Regions from separate parts of the Pseudalkalibacillus sp. JSM 102089 genome, predicted to be linked through region 3. Evidence: predicted binding sites of a transcription regulator. Region 3 holds the regulator's gene; each other region holds the start of a gene.
What was found. The regulator LexA, encoded in region 3, represses DNA repair genes until DNA is damaged. The targets are predictions, from matches to a motif close to CGAACATATGTTCG.

Region 1 (5,349 bases), on a different contig from region 3:
GAAGGCGTACGGCCGTGTCTTCTACTTCATGTGCAAGTTTAAACTCAGCATCGTCATAGAAATTTGATGTAATCTCGCTTAAAGCGGCGGCACGGGGATCGCGCGTTTTATAAACCCGATGTCCAAAGCCCATTAACTTCTCACGATTTTCAAGTTTACGTCGCAATACTTTTTCAGCATCGCCGTCACGCTTAATTTCTTCTAATAAATCAATAACCCCAGTTGGCGCCCCGCCATGAAGAGGTCCTTTCATAGCGCCGATAGCACCTGTAATAGCTGATGCGAGATCACTTTCAGTTGATGAAATCACCCTAGCTGTAAAGGTAGAGGCGTTTAATCCATGCTCCATCGTTAAAATGAAGTAGGCAGTTAACGCTTTAATGTGATTTTCCTGAGGACGTTCTCCTGTCAACATATATAAATAGTTCCCAACGTGAGACAACGTTACGTCTGGCTCGATCTGAGATAATCCATTTTGAGTGCGGTAGCGATAGGCAATAATAGTTGGAACGATACTCAGTAGGTGAATTCCCTGTTCCTGTGTCGCTGGGAACTGATATGAGTGATCTCCCATGGAAGATAAGACCGTTCGAATAACGCTCATCATCTCCATTTTTTCAGGTAAACGATTTATGATTTCCTTCTGGTTTGGTGATAAGTGTCTTGCTTCACCAAGTGCGGAGGTGAAAGCAGTTAGCTGTTTTTCAGTAGGAAATGAACCATTCCATAGGAAGTAGGCGGCTTCTTCGAATGATTTTTCTTTCGCAATTTCTTTTGCCCAGTGTCCTCGATAGACAAGCAAACCGTTCTCTCCGTCTACAAGGCTGATATTGGAATCAGCCGCAATGATTCCTTCTAATCCGGCATGAATCATAAACTCAACTCCATTTCATTCGTCTTGTATCTAGTGTATCGATTCGATATGATTATGACTAATAAATAATTACTAAATAATTAATAGAGAAACGCTATCAATAAGGGTGATAAGAATGAATCTAAACTGGTTGAAAACATTTGTCACAGCTGCTTCGTATGAAAATTTCAGGGAAACATCGGAAAAACTCTATCTTGCTCAACCTACTGTTACGGTTCACATTCAACAACTTGAAAAGCAGATTGGCAGTAAGCTATTTATGAAGAGCGGTAGAAGAGTGATGCTCTCTGAAGCAGGAAGACAATTCCTTCCGCATGCGAGGGAGTTAGTTGAACAGTATGAGACAAGCTTACGTCATATGAACGGGTGGAGGCAGGGGTACCATCGAAAGTTGTCGATTGCTGTATCCCCTTTAATTGCTGCTACGGTTCTACCTAACGTCCTTCAGCAATTTATGAAAGCTTATCCATCGATTGAGGTCGTTGTAAAAGTAAGTGAGTCTAATGAAATTGGAGAGATGATCACCAAGAATGATGCAGATTTCGGTCTTTCAAGAATGAAATCTTTGCAGGCATATGTGAAAAATGAACAAATTGGAGCCGATCCGATTGTTTTAGTTGTGCCACACGATGGGGGAGATGCGGAAACGAGTCTGCCTTTATCTTTAAGTGAGTTTTGTTTGAGATCAACGTTACTCACGCATAATCATCCTGATTATTGGGAAGATCTTTTAGTTGAGCTACGTTCTAAATATGAAGGTGTTCGAACGATGGTGGTATCGCAAGTACACATTACAAAGCGATTTATTGAGGAAGGGCTTGGGTTCTCTTTTTTACCATGGTCATCTGTTCGGCGTGAGGTATTTGAAGGGAGAATTCTTCAAGTGGATACTGTAGAAATCAAACTGCCTGAGGTTCACACATACATGGTCTATCAACATCTTTCGGAGGAAACAGAAATATTTAAACAATTTATTGAGAAAAGCATGAATTAAGCCCGATCAGCGTCCTGATCGGGCTATACTCTTATTTTCCGAGTGTGAAATAAGAGTGTGGGATGGTAGCGTGTCATAGATCCTGACGGCTAGCTTACACGCTTGAGTAGTATGTGCGATGTAAAAGAAAATATACACATTTAGTAAGTAGTTAGTCCCCAAACTTTCCAACCCTTTTCCTCTTTAGAAGCAAAAAGGTGCATGCGTACGGGGAGCTGAGAAGATTTCTTTGTTACGAGGACATCAATGAGGTAAGTGTGGTTTGCGACTTTTTTTTCACAGGTTTTAACGGCTGGCGCGTAATAGGGTGACTTCTTTTTTAAAGGTGACATGCTAATGATCTGCCATGAATTTGTACCCGGAGTGTTGGCCATTAACCCTGAAAGAATCGTTGTAGCTTTCATTGTAAGGCCTTTTTTTGATGCCGATTGATCTAGTGAAGTTGGACACTTTCCTTGAATGAGCTGAATCGGACCAGCTGCATAAGTATGAATTGGTAAAAGAAGAAGTAAGAAAAGGAGACAGCTTACAGTACGCTTCATCAATTTATACCACCTTTCACCTTTACCGTGCCCGCTTAGTGAAAAATTATTCGTAATAATCGAATGTATGTTCGGTTTGTGGTACACTAATGGAAGAAGGAGGGATAGCCATTGCAGCCTTCAATTAAGAAGCGAACATCTCGGTCTATTTTAACAAAAGGTAGTGGATTTCTTAATGGATATAGTCACACTCTGAACCCTTACGCTGGATGTGCCTTCGGTTGTTCGTATTGCTATGTCAGAAGAATGCCGATTGCCCTTTTTAGGGAAGAGGATTGGGGAGAATGGGTAGATATTAAAGAAAATGCTGTGGATCTTGTGAAAAAAGAGATCCCGAAAGCTCGGAAAAAAGGAGAAGTATCGATTTTTATGTCTTCTTCGACAGATCCTTATCAGCCTATTGAATTTAAGACTAATTTAACAAGAAGATTACTTGAAGCTATGGTAGAAGAAATGCCTGATTTTCTATTTCTTCAAACCCGCTCTCCACTCGTCACTAGAGATATTGATTTGTTAAAAAAATTCGGCAAAAAGGTTCTGGTCAGTATGACAGTAGAAACAGACCTTGATTCAGTGCGCAAAATTTTTGCGCCATCAGCACCGCCAATTGCAGCAAGGTTAAAGGCGCTACAAACGTTACGAGCAAACGGTATTCCTGTACAAGCGGCAGTGGCGCCACTTCTCCCGTGTTCTGAACATTTCCCTAAGAAGTTAGCTGAAGTAACGGATCGCCTCACGCTAGATGACTTTTTCATGGGTGATGGGAGCGGTGGAAAAAGAACAGAGCAGCTTGGCATTCGTAAGCTCTTTGAAGACGCGGGCCTAGAAGATTGGTATCAACGTAAAGCCTATTTGAAAATAAAGAAGAGATTACAGGCCTTTTTTCCTGAAAGCGCCATTTATATTTCTCAAGAAGGTTTTTTACCTCCAGACGAGGGATAGTATAAATAATAAACGAAAAAAAGGCTAGAGAATGTATCTCTAGCCTTATGTTGCCTATTTTACTTTAATTTTTCAGCCTTACCACTTAGAATTTTCAATTGGTCATTTTCATAGCCAACCTGGTAAGTGACGTTGTATAGAGAAGTTGTTGTCTTCTTATCCTCGGTTCGTTCTTGTGCTTTAATAGTAGCTGTTACCTTTACTTGATCATTCGTTTGATTTAAACTTCCGGTCATATTTGAAACTTCAACGTCAAGGGTATGGATATAGCCACTTCGAAAATCTTCATACAGCATTTCACTCTGCCAGCGACTGCCAAGTAAGGAGTAGCCAGTGACATAGTCTTGAGTAGACAAGCTTTCATAGAAATATCCAATAAGATAGGTAGCATTATTCTTAAAGTCTTCTCCTGTGAGTCCTTGTGGTGTTGATACTTCTTCCTTACTTTCATCATCTACCGTTATTTCTACTGGGTCATCAGACCAATTTTTAATTTGCTCAATAACGTTGGGGAGCGGAATGCTAAAGCCGATTGCCCCTGAGTCTGTTCCTGCGGAATTAATGGCGATCGCCTCTCCAGTATTAGCATCAATAAGGGGACCTCCGCTGTTCCCTTTTGTAATGGGGGCAGAGATTTGATAGATATGCTCATAGCGATAGGGCTCTAAGATGAATTCTCGATCGAGACCACTGACAATCCCTGTTGTAACGGTATTCTGAAGTCCGAGTGGGCTACCAAGAGCAATGATATTGTCCCCAACTTCCGCCATGCGCTCTTCTGCAACAGGGAGGGGATCATTTCCCTCTAATCCTGGAACGCGAATCACCGCAACATCTATCGTATCACCCATACCAATGATTTGAGCTTCGAATTGTTTAGCATCAGAGGTTTTAACGGTAATTTTTTGTGCACCTTCGATAACATGAGCGTTCGTAATGACGTCTCCGTTCGTATTATAGAGGAAGCCTGATCCAGAAGAAGTGCCATCTTTTAAGGCGACTTCAATTTGCACAACGCTTTTTTGTGTCTCATGAATGACGGATTTTAAGTCTGAATCATTCTTTTGGTTCTCTGGAGCATTTGTTTTCTCTCCTAGAGAAGATGTTGCTTCAACGGTTGTATTTGAATAGTAATCATGTAAAAAATAAAAACCTGCGCCGCCCCCAATCAGAATAAAGAGGGAGCTTGCAAGGGATAGTAGCAAAGCCAATTTCTTAGACATCCGTCTTGAATACTCCTTTCTGCTAATCCAAGTACCATGTGAAATGATCAATTTCGACTGTGAATTGATCAAGATCCTTCACGTCTTCACCTACATCGTAGATTATAAAGTCAAATTTACCTGTATCGTCAGGATAAAGTTTGTCGGGGTTAATATAAACCTCCCCTTTATCAAACTCTTTTCCATCTCCGTCCAATACTTTATAAGAAGCCCCGATCGAATTGACGGGAACAGTGGCTTTGCTTGTGACCGTACCTGTTATTTTTAATTCATTGTAATCTGTCACCTTTGTTTCTAATTCATTGAGCTCAATCGCGCTTGTACGATTCATCTCTTCTTCTTTTGCTGCAGCAACCATAGCATGTTCAATTCGCTTCTGTTGCTCCTCCTCAAACGAATTTCGTCTCTTTTCGATTACGGTTTGAAGGTTTGATAGCTTTTCGTTACCTTTATTGATTTCTAAGCCTTCTTCTACTGAGTTTAATGCTTCCGTAAAGTGGTTCTCTTCCAAATAACCATTTGCTTCATTAATTGAAAAGTCGACAATTTGATTACGAATTTGTCCGGCTATGTCTTGGGCTTCATCCACTTGTAAACTTTCAGCCCTTGTTAACACAGGTTTCAATTCATCAATGGATTTTTTTCCTTTCATATCATACTTTAATTCGGCAACCATCACAGTTGTCCGAACCATTCCGATGTCTTCTTGTAAAGTAGAGAATAGATCTCCTTTATAGGATGCTGAGGTTTGCTCAGCTTCTTTAATCAAATCTA
Region 2 (5,349 bases), on a different contig from region 3:
GTCTAAAAGTTATATAGAATGATTATCCGTTATTAGTGGGGAATTTGGTACCGTTGTTATAAGGGATTTTATCACCGTTACTAACAGAAGAAGGCTGAGGCTTTCTTCTTTTTTGTTGTGCTATTTTAATTAAATAGTAAAAGTCATGTTTCTCTTTATTACTTATAAATATAAACCTAAATAAAATTGTACTTGTTTCTATGCCATTTAGTTATAGATTCTATTCGAGAAATATATGGAAGTGAGAAAAGCGTTTCTCCTCCTGCATGATTGCGTTTACAGTGATTTTCACTGTCTTGTATGTTAGCAATACGCTTGCTACACTTTGATCATTCTTAACGTAAAGGAGCATGTCGCAATGACTGGAGAAAAGCAGTTGCAGCAACAATTAATGGATCTTAATGAAAGAGAAATGAAGTTGCTTCAAAAGTTTGAAATAGAGCGTGAAACAATTATGAATCAAATGCACGGTAGCGCGTCTGTCGTTACAAGAGCTCCAATTTCCGAAATCGTAGAAATCCTTGAACGTTCTCAAGTGGCAATGGGGCCGCTTTACCTGACAGATCTACTAGAGAAGCATTATAGAATCACGATTTCTAAGTCATCCCTCTTTAATATTCTTGAAATGCTTGCTGAGTCAAAAGAATATCCTATTACTCGGATTAGTGAAAAAGGATTTAAATATAGTAAATAAGCTATAAAGAGTTGAATTTCGTCATTTGTTTCTAACAACACAGATTTACTCGATTAGGGTATGAATCTAGAAAATAATTTACTAGCAGAGCCATTAAGAAAGAAAAGGTGATTAGAATGGACAATGTATTCGAAGATACAAATATGAAGTCTACCAATGAGTCCAGAACGGCTAAAGCAACCGTAGTCAATCCGACTCACACAAATATTCATGGAACATTATTTGGAGGTCAACTGATGGCCTTTATTGATGACGTTGCTCTTATTTCAGCAACTCGTCATTCAAGAAGACCCTGTGTAACAGCTTCAACCGATTCAGTAGATTTTCTTCATCCGATTAACCAAGGAGACATTGTTTGTCTTGAATCCATGGTGACGTGGACTCATAAGACATCAATGGAGGTTTTCGTTAAAGCAATTGCAGAGAAAATGTTCACTGGTGAACGTCACGTATGTGCGACTGCGCTTTTAACATTTGTAGCCCTTGATGAAGAAGGAAATCCAGTTGAAGTACCAGGTGTTTACCCTGAAACAGAAGAGGAGAAATTCTTGAATGAAACAGCTGTTGAACGAAAAGAGATTCGTAAAGGTCGCAAAGGTGAAAGTAGAAAGCTAGCTCGTGAATTTGGAACACCAAAGCCTTGGGATGCAGCTCAGTTTACTACATTGTAAAGTTGTTTCTTATTCTATGTGACAAGGTTACGAATATCCAATGATGAGTTTTCTTTTATGATCATAGCATTCTCTCCCTAACTTGTTGTAAGATGGGGGGAGAAGTTGTGATTAGAGAGGGGAACTTACCAGTATGCAAGGAATATTAATTGCTTTATTCGTTCCGGCAATTATCATGGTCGTGTTTACGCGAGTTACATATAATACTTACGTTAGTTTCGGGTTAACGATTTTATTTATGTGGGCTGTGTTTGGTGGAATCGATCATCCGATACATTTGATTGTCTTAACGGTTTTGTCAGCGCTTGTTGGATTTTACTTTTCAATGAAAACACAAAAACAAAATAAGAAGAAAATGAAGTAGCGCCTATTTTAAAAAGAATAGGCGCTTCTTTTTCGTCCAATACTGGTAAATGAAGAGACACATTAAGCAAATGATATAGAGAAATAGAATGAGTAGGCCTGAAATTGATTGATGGAATAGCTGTAATAGAATACTAACTAATGTAAAAAAGTAAAGGATACCAAGGAGATTCTTTATTGTGGTTTCAGTGAAAGAATCTGTCATTCCAGCCCCAATTCTAGCTCCAATGACTGCTCCACTCACTAAGAGAATGGCGAGGGTGGTCGGAATGGTAACCGTTTGAATATATGAGAAAAAACCGGTCAATACAATGAAGAAGATCGAAGTTAAAGATGTACCTACTGCAAGGCGTGGCGGGAGACGTAGTACATGAATTAAAAGTGGTACCATGACAAAACCGCCCCCCACTCCAAGAGTAGAAGAAATAAATCCGCCTAGTAAGCCGATTAAAATTGTTCGAAGAGGGGAAACAGAAATAGAAGAATTTTCTTCATCTATAGTTTGTCCTTTGGAAAGCATGGATATGGAAAAGTATGCAAGAAGAACGATATATAAAGTTGAGATAACAGGACCATCGATTTTGCTCTCTTCCATATATAAGACAAGTGGTTGAGCAAGCTGTGTGCCGACCATGCCACTAATCGATAGAAAAAGAGTCACTTTCCATAGAATTCTTCTACTTTGAATATACTTCAAAGCTCCAGAAATCGAAGTACTCATGCTATAAAGAAGGCTAATGGTGATTGCTGTTGCAGGTGAATAACCAAGTAACAAAAGGATAGGTGTGAGGAGAAATCCCCCGCCTACGCCAAAAAATCCTGAGACAGCACCGATCGAGAGGCCAAGTGGTAAAGCCCATAAAAGCAGCAATGTTAAAACTCCTTTGTAGTAATACTTAGTAATCCCTTTAAGTGCGTGAATTCTGCTACACTGTGAATCAATCTTTAACAGCATACAACAGTTTTGAATGAAGAGAAAGATAACCTTGAAAATGCAATGCGAATATCAGTTCGCTTTAATTGAAGTTTAGACCATATTCTGTGATATAATAAGTGACATGGATGATAGGAACGGAGGCGAAGATGGTGGAAAAAAAGTTCGAGTTGGTATCTGATTATAATCCTCAAGGCGACCAGCCTGAAGCCATTAAGAAACTTGTACAAGGTGTTCATAATAATGAACGCCACCAAACGTTGCTCGGCGCAACAGGGACTGGTAAAACGTTCACAATGTCTAACGTGATACAAGAGGTGAATAAACCGACCCTCATTATTGCGCACAATAAAACGCTTGCTGGTCAATTATATAGTGAATTTAAGGAGTACTTTCCGCATAATGCTGTGGAATATTTTGTAAGCTATTATGATTATTATCAACCAGAAGCGTACATACCTCAATCAGATACATTCATCGAAAAAGATGCAAGTATTAATGACGAAATAGATAAACTACGACATTCTGCTACATCCAGTTTGTTTGAGCGTAATGACGTCATTATTGTAGCAAGTGTTTCTTGTATTTATGGTCTCGGTAATCCAGAAGAATACAGAAGCCTAGTACTTTCGCTTCGAAAAGGTATGGAAAAAGATCGTGATCAACTGTTGCGCAATATGGTTGATATTCAATATTCGCGAAATGATATTAATTTCACACGTGGTACGTTCCGGGTTAGAGGAGACGTTGTGGAAATTTTCCCTGCCTCACGAGATGAACACTGTATTCGCGTCGAATTTTTTGGAGATGAAATTGACCGTATTACTGAAGTAAATTCACTAACAGGTGAAATTCTTGGAGAAAGAGAGCACGTGGCTATATTCCCAGCTTCCCACTTCGTTACCCGTGAAGAAAAGTTGAAAATCGCGATACAGCGAATTGAAGCTGAGCTTGAAGAGAGACTGAAGGTTTTAAATGAAGAAGGAAAGCTTCTTGAAGCTCAACGTCTTGAACAGCGAACGAGATACGATATTGAAATGATGGCTGAAATGGGCTTTTGTTCAGGAATTGAAAACTATTCCAGGCATTTGACACTGAGAGAAGCAGGTGCAACGCCATATACGTTAATGGACTACTTTCCAGATGATTTCTTAATTATGGTTGATGAATCTCACGTTACGCTTCCCCAAGTAAGAGGAATGTACAATGGAGATCAGGCAAGAAAAGGTGTGCTAGTGGATCATGGCTTCCGCTTGCCATCAGCAAAAGACAATCGCCCACTTCGCTTTGAAGAATTTGAAGAGAAGGCTCATCAATTTGTTTATGTATCTGCAACGCCAGGGCCATATGAAGAAGAACATTCAACCAAAGTTGTCGAACAAATTATCCGTCCAACCGGTCTGCTTGATCCGACGATTGAAATTCGTCCTATCGAAGGTCAAATTGATGACTTATTAGATGAAATTAATCAGCGATCTGCACGTAATGAGCGAGTGCTGGTGACGACACTTACGAAAAAGATGTCAGAGGATTTAACGGATTATTTACTTGAAATGGGGGTAAAGGTACGTTACCTTCACTCTGAAATAAAGACGCTCGAGCGTATTGAAATTATTCGTGATCTCAGATTAGGTGTATTTGACGTTCTTGTAGGAATTAACCTCTTAAGGGAAGGTCTTGATATTCCGGAAGTATCCCTTGTGACAATTTTGGATGCAGATAAGGAAGGGTTCTTACGATCTGAACGTTCTTTAATTCAAACAATCGGACGTGCTGCTCGAAATTCAGGTGGCCATGTTATCTTGTATGCTGATAAAATCACCAATTCAATGGAAGTGGCAATGAATGAAACGAGTCGTAGAAGAGAAATTCAACAAAAATACAACGCAAAATACGGCATTACTCCGACAACCATTCAAAAGAAAGTGCGTGAAGGTATAAGAGCAACGGTTGCAGCTGAAGATGGTGAAGAATACAAGATTCCTAAGCAAGGTAAGATGACGAAGCAAGAGCGTGCTAAAGTGATTGAAAATGTGGAAACTGAAATGAAGGAAGCTGCACGAGAACTGAATTTCGAACGTGCTGCAGAACTTCGTGACCTACTATTAGAGCTTAAAGCGGAAGGATGACGAACAGATGGCAAACGATGAAATCGTCGTCAAAGGGGCAAGAGCCCATAATTTAAAAAATATAGATGTATCGATCCCAAGAGATAAGCTTGTTGTTGTAACAGGCTTGTCAGGATCAGGAAAATCATCTCTAGCATTTGATACGATTTATGCAGAAGGACAGAGACGGTATGTTGAATCGTTATCAGCATATGCAAGACAATTTCTTGGACAAATGGATAAGCCGGATGTAGATGCTATTGAAGGTCTGTCTCCCGCCATTTCCATTGATCAAAAGACAACGAGTCGTAACCCTCGTTCAACAGTCGGAACGGTAACCGAGATTTATGACTACCTCCGTCTTCTATTTGCAAGAATTGGTCGCCCTGTCTGTCCACGTCATGGCGTAGAAATTACGTCACAGACGATCGAACAAATGGTTGATCGGATACTGACTTATGAAGAGCGAACAAAGCTCCAAATTTTATCCCCAGTCGTTTCAGGTCGTAAAGGCGAACATGTAAAAGTACTAGAAGATATTAAGAAGCAAGGCTATGTTCGCGTACGAGTAGATGGTGA
Region 3 (5,349 bases):
ACATCACTACATTTGCTTGTTTTATAGGAGGACTAAAAATGGATGTATTTGAAGAATATTTAGCAAAGATAGAGAACCTGCAGCACCGAGAGCGAACGGAACAAGTTTTGACCTGGGTACAAAATGAATTTCCAAACCTGGTGCCGAAAATTGCCTGGAATCAGCCAATGTTTACAGATCACGGAACATTTATTATTGCCTTTAGCGTAGCAAAACATCATTTGGCTGTTGCCCCTGAAAAGAATGGAATTGTTCATTTTTCTGAAGAAATGAAACTTGCTGGCTATGACCACACTAAACAACTAATGCGTATTCCGTGGGGTAGTTCAGTTGATTTTTCATTACTTAAAAAAATGATCGAATTCAATATTCATGATAAGGCAGACTGTTCAACTTTCTGGCGCAAGTGAATAAATAGGCGGGACAGGCTTTTATTCGGATCAACCGATTGATCGCCGCTATATGAGATTACATTTAAACTAAATGAAGTTCATTAAATGATAGCTAAGCTTATCTATATGTCGAAAGATGCAGAGAAAACGTCACGGTTTTCTATAATATAAGTATGTTATCCATACATGATCCACTTCGAATGATTCATTTTTGATCAGAATACTTGTAATAGTTTGAAAAATGCAACCTCCCATCTCTACAATAGAAGATAGTTCAACTAGAAGGGGAGGAAAACAGAAATATGAAATCTAGGGAATGGAAATATGGGATTGCGCTTTTTCTTGTAGGGATGTTAACTTTCGGTTTCTCACCGTTAACTGGAAGTGCCAAAGGTGATTGCTTTAACACTGATGCGGCGCTAACACCAGAGGAGCAGCGAATGGAAGACGGTGCCCCTATCCCACAGCAAATTATGGATAAGGCGAAGTTTACAGTTTTTGCAGATGAATTTAAGGAAGATTTGTGCAAAGCGAAAAGTGTAAAAAAAGCAGAGAAAGTGATCGAAAAGCATGGTGAGAAGCTGTGGGATACGGCTGTGGCTCGAGCTCAGGGCGAACGAAATGATTTAGGGGAACTAGATCGTTATGATGATCGCCCGCTATATTGGACTCGATTACATATGACTGCTGCCCTCAGGCAATGGGAACCATCATATACAGTAACGGAGAAAAAGCAAGAAGAACTGATGAAGAAACTAGAGTACACGTCAAGGGGAATTACTTCTATTGATTTTCCAAAAGGGAAGAAAGTTAAGCGCGTTTTAGTAAGTGGATTTGATCCATACCGTTTAGAACAGGAATTTAGGAGATCAAACCCTTCTGGCGCTGCAGCGCTTCAAATGGATGGGAAAGTCGTTTTGACGGAAGAAGGTCCAGCTTTTATTCAAGCAGCGAATTTTCCGGTACGATGGGATGATTTTGATGAAGGAATCGTTGAAGATACATTTGGACCTTACCTGGTTAATAGTAAAGAGCAGGTGGATCTCATGATGACAATCAGTCAAGGGGGTCCAAAAGCTATGACCATCGAAGGGTTTGCCGGGAGATGGCGCACAGGGGTTGGAAACACTCTTGAAGATCGCTCAGAAGTTATTCCGACAGTGAGCAATTGGCCGATGCCTGAAAAACTGCCGGAATTTATTGAAACAACGCTTCCTTACAAGGAAATGATTGCAGCCAATACTGGACCATGGCCGGTGGAAAGAGGCGATGAAGTATGCGAATGGCTCGCACCAGAATATCGTGATAAACCGTATGAATGCCATGAAGGGGGTCCGACTGAAGGATCAAAAGCTCGTAAAGGAGGAGGCGGAAGCTACTTATCGAATGAAAGTCAGTACCGATCCAATCGTGTGCGAATTGGGATAGGAGCTTATGATATTCCGGGTGGACACCTTCACGTAGCCGCTCAGGAGTACTATCCTGAAGATCCTTCCGTTTATATCACTGATGAGTTCCAAAAGTTCCGTCAGGCGACAGTAGATCAAACAGTTGAATTAGTTATAGCGGCTTCAGAGGCTGCTGAAAAGTAACCGTTTAAGAATAATGTTAGAAGTATACAAAACCGCTCTTCATTTAAATGAAGGGCGGTTTTGTATAGCCTGTAAGAGTTAAAAGTAGGTCGGTGAGGTTGGTTGTAATGTAAAGCTACACCCCTATGCTCTTCAAACTGCGATCATTTACACAGACGGAGGGATTAATAAATAAAAGAAGAGAAGAAGCTCGTATTGTTATATTATAGCCCAGAAAGCTTATATAACATAAAAAAAGAAGCGCACGCAGCGCTTCTAGTGAATGGAGCGAAAGACCCCAATTACTTTACCAAGAATAGAAACGGAATCAAGAATGATCGGTTCCATCGATGAGTTTTCCGGTTGAAGTCGGAAGTAGTTGCTTTCTTTAAAGAATCGTTTAACAGTTGCTTCAGCTTCATCTGTCATCGCGACAACAATATCACCGTTATTTGCAGTTGGTTGTTGCTTCACAATGACCATATCACCGTTATAAATACCAGCTTCGATCATACTATCCCCTTCAATCACAAGAATAAAAGTATGCTCTTCATCCTGTGCAAACTGCTCTGGAAGCGGGAAGTATTCTTCTACATTTTCAATGGCAGTGATCGGTTGACCAGCAGTTACTTTACCAATGACGGGAACGTTTACAGTGTGTTGACGAGGAATATCGATTGTTTCATCAAGACCAAGCACTTCGATAGCTCTTGGTTTTGTTGGGTCTCGTCTGATATACCCTTTTTTCTCGAGTCTTGCCAGGTGGCCATGGACAGTGGAGCTTGAAGCGAGTCCAACAGCTTCGCCAATTTCTCTTACAGAGGGTGGATAACCCTTTTGCTTAACTTCGACTTTAATAAAGTCCAGAATGTCCTGCTGACGCTTTGATAGTTTCATAATATCTGGCACCTCGTTCCAATCTATCTATTTGTTAGTAGTATACCAGAATTTTTGTTCGCATACAAACATAAGTTCGAAGAAATTAGTTGACACGAACAGAGGTTCTGATATACTAAAAACAGAACAAATATTCGCATATGGGGTGATTGGGATGAGAAAGCAAGCTGGGGGCTTGTCTGGAGTTGATTTTCTTGTCATTATATCTTTTGTAGCTGTGTTAATTATTGTGTTTTTATCTTTGCGAACAGCTGCAGCTGAGGAGTATGATCGTTACACAACGGTACAATTGGAGCAGGGAGATACTGTTTTAGAAATTGCGGAAGAATTCCGTACTGCACATGAGTTGTCTGATCGGAAGTTCGTCAGCTGGGTTGAAGAAGTGAATAGCATTGATGCAAACCGAATTACAGCAGGAGATACTCTCATCATCCCTGTTGAAGCGAACGCTACCGCACTTGGGGGTAAAGAATAAAGTATGAACGCCGTTATTTATTGTCGGGTAAGCACAAAGAAAGAAGCACAGGAGTCTTCTCTTGCCAGGCAAAAAGAAGAACTACAACGATTTGCATCACAGTCAGGTTTCATTATACAGCGCTTGATTGAAGAAAAGCACAGCGGGTATGACATTGATCGCGATGGCATACTCGAGGTGCTTGACTTATTGAAAGAGGGGCATGTTGAGGCATTGCTCATTCAAGATGAAACGAGACTTGGGAGAGGGAATGCAAAGATCGCTCTTCTACATGCCGTCCATAAATATGGAGGGACGATTTATACAGTGAATCAAAACGGAGAACTTCAATTGTCGGAATCTGATTCGATGGTTCTTGAAATCGTTAGTATCGTTGAAGAATTTCAGCGCAAGCTTCATAATCTGAAAATTAAACGTGGAATGGACAAGGCGGTTAAAGAAGGCTATCGACCGCAGCGAAACCTCAGCCAGCAAAATCAAGGTGGGCGTGAGCGGGTGGAAGTTCCAATCGAAGAAATTGTTAATCTACGAAACCGTGGTCTTACGTTTAATGAAATAGCTGCAACGCTAAAAGGATTTGGACATCACGCTTCGAAAGCAACGGTACATAGACGTTATCAGGAATATGTTGACGAGCAGAACGAGAAGCACTAAACTTGTCTATGTTCAAAACATGCGTTAGCATGTGAGATACAAGTTTCAGTAAAGGAGCTATTTTACATGCCTTTTGAAGATAAACTCCAAAGAATTAACGAGCTATCTCGTAAAGCGAAAGAATCATCATTAACAGAAGATGAGAAAAAAGAACAGAAAAAGCTACGTAAGGAATATTTAGCAAATTTCCGTTCTTCTTTCAAAAACCAACTTCATTCTATAAAAGTTGTAGATGAAGAAGGTACAGATGTAACACCTGAAAAGCTTAAGGAAAGTAAGAAAAACCGTCGCTTTCTTCAGTAGAAAATAGCCTAATTTTGCGAAAAGCAAAATTAGGCTATTTTTATGGTTGCAATTTTTCGAATATTCGTTATACTGTACTATAACAAGATGTACTAATACAAAACGGAGAGGGCGGATATGATGTTTGTTGTAACTGATTCTGCAGCTGAGTTTTACAAAAATGAGATGGAACTTGGTAACGGTGATTGCTTAAGGTTATTCGTACGCTACGCAGGGAGTGGAGACAGCGGAGGTTTTTCTCTTGGGGTCATGTCTGATAAGCCTTCATATGATGATTATAAGCAAGAAATTGGAGGAGTTACGTACTTCGTTCGACCGGACGATCAATGGTTTGTTGATCGAATGAAGCTTGATTATGATGAGAGATCCGGCGGTGTTCTTTGTGACCTGCCGAGTATGGCATAGCATTCTAAAGACCTGTACTATAACATATATGTTATAGTACAGGTCTTTTTAATTTCGACAAAACTAGTGAAGCCTAGCCTCCATGTATAGACAATCATTTTATGAGAACTCATTTATACTTTCTTTTATATGAGTCGATTCTTGGGTAGGGGGGAGTTATATGAGGCATTACGAAATGTATTTCGTTAAGCAGCACATTGCAGAACAATATGCTGGTAAGGAGCATCTGTTGTATCAACTTTTCCTCGAAAGGAAGCGGGCTATTCAGGCTGATCAGAAAGAGCTTCTAGAAAAACAGGTAGCCTTTATTACAGAGCCTGTGGAAGAAGAAGAACTAAATACCTGTTTAGTCAATGAATTGGGTGGCTTTCGCACGTATGAATTTAAAAATGAAGGGCATCGATTGTGTATTAAACAATCTAAAAGCGATGCATCTTTATTTGTTAGAAGCGAGAAGATAAATATATATGCTAGCGGATCAAACGAGGCTGAAACAGTCTTTTTTGAAGTGATACGAAAATTAACTCCTTCGTTCTTTGCGATTGACTTCCAATCCGGTCGATACGGGTGGCTTAACCCAATTAAACAACAGAAACTAGTTTGAATAAACTCCTACTATTTTAATAGACGTTATTGTATAATCATTAAGGGT

Region 1: ABVF21_RS10560 (SPL family radical SAM protein) is a predicted target of LexA. The motif match lies at 2,471-2,484, and genes of this name have one in related genera.
Region 2: uvrB (excinuclease ABC subunit UvrB) is a predicted target of LexA. The motif match lies at 2,729-2,742, and genes of this name have one in related genera.

The regions. Positions count from the first base shown of each region.
Region 1 is NZ_JBEWYW010000003.1:434,478-439,826, reverse strand. It holds gene ABVF21_RS10575 (citrate synthase/methylcitrate synthase) at 1-874, opposite strand, end outside; gene ABVF21_RS10570 (LysR family transcriptional regulator) at 990-1,868, shown strand; gene ABVF21_RS10565 (hypothetical protein) at 2,009-2,410, opposite strand; gene ABVF21_RS10560 (SPL family radical SAM protein) at 2,522-3,352, shown strand; gene ABVF21_RS10555 (S1C family serine protease) at 3,412-4,575, opposite strand; gene ABVF21_RS10550 (zinc-ribbon domain-containing protein) at 4,598-5,349, opposite strand, start outside.
Region 2 is NZ_JBEWYW010000011.1:87,219-92,567, reverse strand. It holds gene ABVF21_RS19030 (hypothetical protein) at 359-694, shown strand; gene ABVF21_RS19025 (acyl-CoA thioesterase) at 838-1,365, shown strand; gene ABVF21_RS19020 (DUF2198 family protein) at 1,499-1,729, shown strand; gene ABVF21_RS19015 (sulfite exporter TauE/SafE family protein) at 1,733-2,599, opposite strand; gene uvrB (excinuclease ABC subunit UvrB) at 2,815-4,791, shown strand; gene uvrA (excinuclease ABC subunit UvrA) at 4,799-5,349, shown strand, end outside.
Region 3 is NZ_JBEWYW010000001.1:447,644-452,992, reverse strand. It holds gene ABVF21_RS02255 (iron chaperone) at 39-410, shown strand; gene ABVF21_RS02250 (hypothetical protein) at 695-1,984, shown strand; gene lexA (transcriptional repressor LexA) at 2,240-2,863, opposite strand; gene yneA (cell division suppressor protein YneA) at 3,015-3,335, shown strand; gene ABVF21_RS02235 (YneB family resolvase-like protein) at 3,339-3,989, shown strand; gene ABVF21_RS02230 (DUF896 domain-containing protein) at 4,056-4,292, shown strand; gene ABVF21_RS02225 (HesB/YadR/YfhF family protein) at 4,410-4,697, shown strand; gene sirA (sporulation inhibitor of replication protein SirA) at 4,858-5,301, shown strand.